DNA from 2 places in the Mycobacterium sp. NPDC003323 genome. Region 1 is predicted to be linked to the other one. Evidence: predicted binding sites of a transcription regulator. Region 1 holds the regulator's gene; the other holds the start of a gene.
The links. The regulator LexA, encoded in region 1, represses DNA repair genes until DNA is damaged. The targets are predictions, from matches to a motif close to CGAACANNTGTTCG.
Positions count from the first base shown of each region.

Region 2: ACWDUN_RS04615 (DUF222 domain-containing protein) is a predicted target of LexA. The motif match lies at 1,510-1,523, and genes of this name have one in related genera.

Region 1 is NZ_JBSFSB010000001.1:796,934-800,345, forward strand. Features, by position in the region: gene ACWDUN_RS03570 (sunset domain-containing protein) at 1-1,749, shown strand, start outside; gene lexA (transcriptional repressor LexA) at 1,750-2,424, opposite strand; gene ACWDUN_RS03580 (DoxX family protein) at 2,489-2,905, opposite strand; gene ACWDUN_RS03585 (oxygenase MpaB family protein) at 2,902-3,412, opposite strand, start outside.
Region 2 is NZ_JBSFSB010000001.1:981,430-984,841, forward strand. Features, by position in the region: gene efp (elongation factor P) at 1-423, shown strand, start outside; gene nusB (transcription antitermination factor NusB) at 416-895, shown strand; gene ACWDUN_RS04610 (hypothetical protein) at 892-1,419, shown strand; gene ACWDUN_RS04615 (DUF222 domain-containing protein) at 1,528-3,267, shown strand.

The sequences.
Region 1 (3,412 bases):
TTCAATGCCCCGGACAGCCCGGTCATCTTCTGGACACCGGACACCGGTGCCCGGGTGGTCCGCGGTGCGATCAACAGCGCCTGGGACACCCTGGGCGGATCGGCCGGGGTGCTCGGGGTGCCCAGCGAGGACGAGACCACCGACGGCGATGTGGTCAGCCAGAAGTTCACCGGTGGTGAGATCTCCTGGAACCGCAAGACTCGAACCTTCACGACGGTCCCGCCCGAACTGGCGGGTCAACTCGGTGCCGTCGAGGTTCCCTCGGACGCCACCTCGGCCATCGCCGCGGCCCGCCGGGCGGCCGGTGGGGAGCTCGGCCCGCTGGGTGCCGAGGAGGGTGCGCAGTACGCGATCGGTGCCGACGGTGTCGGTCAGAACTACGCCGGCGGCAAGATCTTCTACAGCCCGGCCACCGGTGCCAACGTGGTGACCGGTCAGGTGCTGGCCAAGTACGAGAGTGTCGGCGGGCCGACCGGGGATCTCGGATTTCCCACCGCGAGCGAAGCCGATGGTGGCCTGGCTCCGCAGAGTGCGGTGGTGCCGTTCGCCGCCGAGGACCAGCCGGTCATCTTCTGGACGCCCGATTTCGGTGCCGTCATCGTCCGTGGCGCGATGAATGCGGCATGGCAGAAGCTGGGCGGTGCAACCGGTGAGCTCGGCGCACCCAAGGCGGATCAGACCGAGAACGGCAACATCGTCACCCAGCAGTTCAACGGCGGGTCCATCTCCTGGGACTCGTCCACCAATCAGTTCAGCACCGAGCCGGCCGGCCTGCAATCGCAGTTGACCGGTCTGCAGGTGCCCGGCGCGGAGGCGCCGCAGAACCCGTCGGCCGCACCCGAGGCGGCGTCGGGCGGTGACGGTGACAAGTGGTACACGTGGCGCTGGTGGTGGCTGCTCGGCCTGATCCCGCTGGTCGGCCTGATCGCGGTGATCGCCGTTGCGGTGCTGCGCAATCGGCGCTCCCGCGACGACCGATTCGAGGACTACGACCGGGGTTACGGCGGCTACGAGGACCGCTACGACGGTTATGACGGCTATGACGGTCCCGACGCCCGCCGCGACGCGGAACCCGAGACCGGCGTGCTGCACGACGGTGGTTACGAGCAGCAGAGTGCGCAGAGCCCGTGGGCGCTGGTGCCGCCGGTCGGCGAGACCCCGCCGTATGCCAAGCGTTCGGCCGAGGCCGGTGCCCGTCCCGCCGACGACTTCACCGACGATCTCGGCGAGGATCTCGACGACGACGATCGGGACGATTTCGTCGACGCCGAGTACGTCGACGAGCCCGAATACGGCGACGAGCCCGAATACGGCGCTGAGCCCGAATACGGCGCTGAGCCGGAGCCGGCGGAAGCACCGCAGGAGCCGGTGTTCGACGAGGACGCGGTGGACACCGCGCCCACCCGCATCGAAACGCTGCCGCCGGAGCCGTCGGTACCCGAACTCGACGTCGAGCCGCCGACCGCGGTGGTCGGGGTCCCGCCGCTGCCGTCCTACGAGCCCGAGGTCCCCAGCGGCCGGCACGCGGCGGCGGCACCGGACGACGAGGCCGAAGACGCCGGTTGGACGTCCATGCGGCTGGCCACCACCGACCGCTACCGGGCCCCCGAGGGTTATCCGATCAAGGCGGACACCAAGACGGGTCTGTACTGGGCGCCGGGCAGCCGCGGCTACCGCGATACCGAGGCCGAGATCTGGTTCGCCAGTGAGGAGTTCGCCCGCGCGAACGGTTTCGTGCGGGCCGACTGATCAGACCTTGCGGATCACGGTGACGACCTTGCCGAGCACCACGGCGTCGTTACCGTCGATCGGTTCGAACGCCGGGTTGTGCGGCATCAGCCACACCTGGCCCTTGGTCCGCTTGAAGGTCTTCACGGTGGCCTCGCCGTCGATCATCGCGGCGACGATATCGCCGTTGTCGGCCACGTTCTGCTGACGGACGACGACCCAGTCGCCGTCGCAGATCGCCGCGTCGACCATCGACTCGCCGACCACCTTCAGCAGGAACAGTGAACCCTCGCCGACCAACTCGCGGGGCAGCGGGAAGACATCCTCGACGGCCTCCTCGGCCAGGATCGGTCCGCCCGCGGCGATGCGTCCGAGCACCGGGACGAAGGTCGGCTCCGGCAGTGTGTCGGAGCCCGCGACGTCGGTCGCGACGATCGGCGTCACGGTGTCGTCGGCGCCGCGGACGTCCACCGCGCGTGGGCGATTGGGATCGCGCCGCAGATAGCCCTTGCGTTCCAGGGTGCGCAGCTGGTGGGCGACCGACGAGGTGGACGTGAGTCCGACGGCGTCGCCGATCTCCCGGATGCTCGGTGGATAGCCACGGGTGGTCACCGAGGTGCGGATGACCTCGAGAATGGTGCGCTGACGCTCGGTCAGGCCGGAGCGTGCCTCAGGGGTGTCGCTGCTGTCGCTCATGGGGCTGAATGTAGTCGCCGCCGCACCGATAATCAAACATGTGTTCGAGGCGTGTCGCGTGTCTTCATCGGCGTCGCGGGATCCCGGTCGACCACAGCGCCCAGGCGATCAGCACCGGCTGGAAGAACAACCGGACCAGGCGCTTGGTGTCGGTGTCGAGGCCGAAACCGTCGGCATGGTTGAGGTACTGCGCGATGTTGCCCGGGAAGATCAGCACGAAGAACGCCGCCAGCAGCCGGCCGACCAGGACGCGGTCGCGTCGCAGCAGGGCCAGGCCGACGCCGAGGGTGATCTCGACGCCACCGGAGGCCATCACGACACCGTCGGCATCCATCGGAACCCACTTCGGCACCTGAGCCTGAAACTCTTCACGGGCCCAGAACAGGTGGCTGAGGCCGGCGAAGATCATCGCGCCGGCAAGCGTCAGGCGGGCGATGCTGCGCGCGCGGGTGGTGGGCGGCGGTGCGGGCACCTCACTCATCGGGCACCGGGCAGGTTGTAGGCGAAGGACTTCTGCTGGCGCTGCTTCATCTTCTCCAGGCACTCGTGATGCTTGCGGGCGTGATAGGCCAGCGGGAAATAGGTCAGCCGATCCGGCAGGATCCGGTAGGCCGTGCGGATGACGGTGTAGATGCGCTGCAGTTCACGCTCTTCGGCCGTGCTCCAGGTGACGCCGAGCTTCGCGCGCAACCGCGGATCGAGCAGCCCCACCACCGAGAGGTAATTCAGCCGCAGCCCGGGGCGCAGGATCCGGCGCGCCAGCGGGCGCAGGAGCGCGGGCACCGATGGCGGCAGGTCGACCTTGCCGGTCTTCATCTCGCCGATCAGTTGCAGTGCCTGCGGGGTGGCTTCCAGCCTGTCGATCCAGGACTCGAAGTAGGCATCCATCTCGGCCGGGGTCTGCGGGTAGTCGCGCATCGGCACGTGCAACAGCCGGGCCAGTCGGCGGTTGTCGCGTAGCAACTCGGCCTTCTCGTCGGCGGTGAAC
Region 2 (3,412 bases), 180 kb from region 1:
AAGGTCGTGGACAAGACCTTCAACGCCGGTGTGAAGGTCGAGACCGCGACCGTCGACCGTCGCGACGCCACCTACCTGTACCGCGATGGATCCGATTTCGTCTTCATGGACTCCGAGGACTACGAGCAGCATCCGCTGTCGGAGGCCCTGGTCGGCCGGTTGGCCGACTTCCTGCTGGAGGGCATGCCGGTGCAGATCGCCTTCCACGAGAGCGCGCCGCTGTACCTGGAGCTGCCGGTCACCGTCGAGCTGACCGTCACGCACACCGAGCCCGGTCTGCAGGGCGACCGCTCCAACGCCGGAACCAAGCCGGCCACCGTGGAGACCGGTGCCGAGTTGCAGGTGCCGTTGTTCATCAACACCGGTGACAAGCTGAAGGTCGACTCGCGCGACGGTTCGTACCTCGGCCGGGTGAATGGCTGACCGCAGGGGTGACAAGGGCCGCCACCAGGCCCGCAAGCGCGCCGTCGATCTGCTCTTCGAGGCCGAGGCGCGGGGAATCACGGCGGCCGAGGCCGCCGACAAGCGCAATGCTCTGTCGCACACCCAGTCCGACATCTCGCCGCTGAACCCGTACACGGTGTCGGTGACCCACGGTGTCACCGAGCACGCCGCCCATGTCGACGATCTGATCTCCTCGCATCTGCAGGGCTGGACGCTGGACCGGCTGCCGGCCGTGGACCGTGCGATTTTGCGGGTCGCGGTGTGGGAGCTGCTGCACGCCGAGGACGTACCCGAGCCGGTGGCCGTGGATGAGGCCGTCGAACTTGCCAAGGAGCTGTCCACCGATGAGTCACCCGGATTCGTCAACGGCGTGCTCGGCCAGGTGATGCTGGTGACGCCGCAGATCCGTGCGGCCGCCGCGGCGCTGAAGCCGTCGGACGGCGCCGAATGAGCGTGCCCCAGGACTGGGCACCGTATATGAGCCTGCAGGACGCCGCGACGGTGTACCTGCGCGACCCCGAGCTGGCACTCGATCAGCTGCGCTCGGTGGTCGAGTACGGCAACGTCAAGGCGTTCATCATGTCGCGCGGTGAGTCCGAGGAGCGCTGGGGCACCGCCGTGTGGCAGGAGGTGGTCGCCACCGACGGCCGGAGGCTGATCCTCTGGCGCGCCGATGACGACTACGACGACGACCGCCGCCGGCTGACATCGTCGGTGCGGACCATCCTGTTGTCGACCGTCAGCGATCACATCCTGAGCACGCAGTTCGACGTACTCGGCGACGGCACGCGGCGACTTTCCGAGGTGCGGTTGCGGATGTACACGCAATTGGTGACCCGCGCCCGGCGCACATCCGCCACCGACAGCGATCTGTACTGCGAGTCCTTCCGCTATACCAAGACCGTCGACGACGGCGGCCTGGCGCAGATGGAGCGGCTGCTGCAGTTCGGCCGGATCCTGTCGCGCTCGATGTAACGCGTTGGCTGAGGCGCACTTTCGCGCCTCAGAATTTTCTTTTGACTCGTACGCCTCTGATGTCACATTCTGACATAATTTGTCGGTGGTCGAACGTATGTTCGAGTCATGAAGTCGGATGTGGTGCAGTCTCGGGACGCGGTGGCCGCCGCGGTCTGTGATCGTGCCGCGTCGGTGAAGGCGTTGTTGGATGCTGATTTCTCGGTGTTCGACACCGCCGAGTTGTTGGCGTTGCAGTCCGAACGCGAGGAACGCGCCCGCCAGGATGAGGCGGTCGATCACCGGATTCTGGCGGCGTTGATGGCGCGGGCCAGCGCGCATGAGATCGGCGGCAAGAACTGGGCCGATGTGCTGGGCACCCGGATGCGACTGTCCGGGCGCGAGGCCGCGCGCCGGGTGCGCCGCGCCGAGGAACTGGCTCCTAGGCAGTCGATCACCGGGCAGACGCTGGAGCCGGCGTTGGGGTTGTGCGCGCAGGCGTTGGCGCAGGGGACTATCGGTGAGGGGCATGTGGCGGTGATCGCCGAGGCGGTGCGCCTGGCGGCCAAGTATGTCGATGCCGCCGAATGCGCGGAGTTGGAGGCCATCCTGGTGCCCCTGGCCCAGAGCAGCCCGCCCGAGACGGTGCACGCCACCGCGGTGTCCGCGTTGTATCTGATGAATCAGAATGGCTCCGGGCCCGATATCGTGCGCCACAAGCGCGGTATCAGCATCGGTCAGCAGGATGCCGACGGGTTGACCCGGATCACCGGCTGGGTGGATCCGGAGCTGGCGGCCTATCTGGGTACGGTGAATGACACCTGGGCCCGTCCCGGGATCAACAATCCCGAGGACCCGGACTCACCGGCCAACCCCGAACCCGAGGCACCGGCCGACGCCGAAGCTGACGAGCCGGAAGCGCCGGGCACCGAACCGGAAGCGCCGGAGAGCGACGCCGAAGCCGAGTCGGAAGCGCAGGCAACTCCCGCATCCGACGCGGAAGCGGACGCAGAGACGGCTGCCGCTGAAGCGCAGGCGCCGCAGAACGATGCCGAGGCGCAACCCGAGCCGCACAACCCGCCGGCATCACCGCCCGCACCGTGTGATGATCCGGCGTCGGTGTGGGAACAGCTACCGCTGCCCACCACCTTCGACGAGCTCGCCGAGCGGATCGACGCGGTCGAGGCCGCCGCCGCAGCCGCAGCCACCCCGCCACCATCGCTGCCGCCGCTGACCGGGCCCACGTACCGCGACACCCGCACCCAAGCCCAGCGCCAACACGACGCCCTCAAAGCCGTGCTGCGCGAGATCCTGGCCTCGGGGCGCCTGGGCCAGCACAACGGGCTCCCCGTCACCGTGGTGGTGTCCACCACCTTGGGTGAGTTGGAGTCCGGGGCCGGGATCGCGGTCACCGGGACCGGCACCCTGATGCCGATGCCGGACCTGATCCGGTTGGCCGAGCACGCCCACCACTATTTGGTGGTGTATCGACAACACACCGCCGAACCGCTCTACATGGGCCGCACCAAACGCCTGGCCACCAAGGCCCAACGCCTGCTGCTGTACAACCGCGACCGCGGCTGCACCCGGCCGGGCTGCACGAAGGGTGCCAACCATTGCCAGGCCCATCACGCCGAGCCCAGCTGGGCTAACGGCGGGCTCACCGACGCCGACACCCTCGGACTGGGCTGCGGGCCCGACAACCAACTCGCCGAACTGGGCTGGACCACCCACATCGACCCCACCACCGGACGCGTGCACTGGCACCCACCACCACTGATGGACACCGGCCAAGACACCATCAACCACCACTTCCACCCCGAAGAACTCCTGAAACCGGAGCGCCCGGAAGACGATGACACTCGCTGACTCTCGTTGCGGCGCCGCGGATATTCGATTCACCGCGATTGAAATATGCCCGACCTCCGGCCGGGTGGCGTAATACCACGATGCGCCCGGCTTTCGGCTGGTCTCTCGGCCGCAGGACCGGCGCAATGAGTCGACGCCGGGCGTC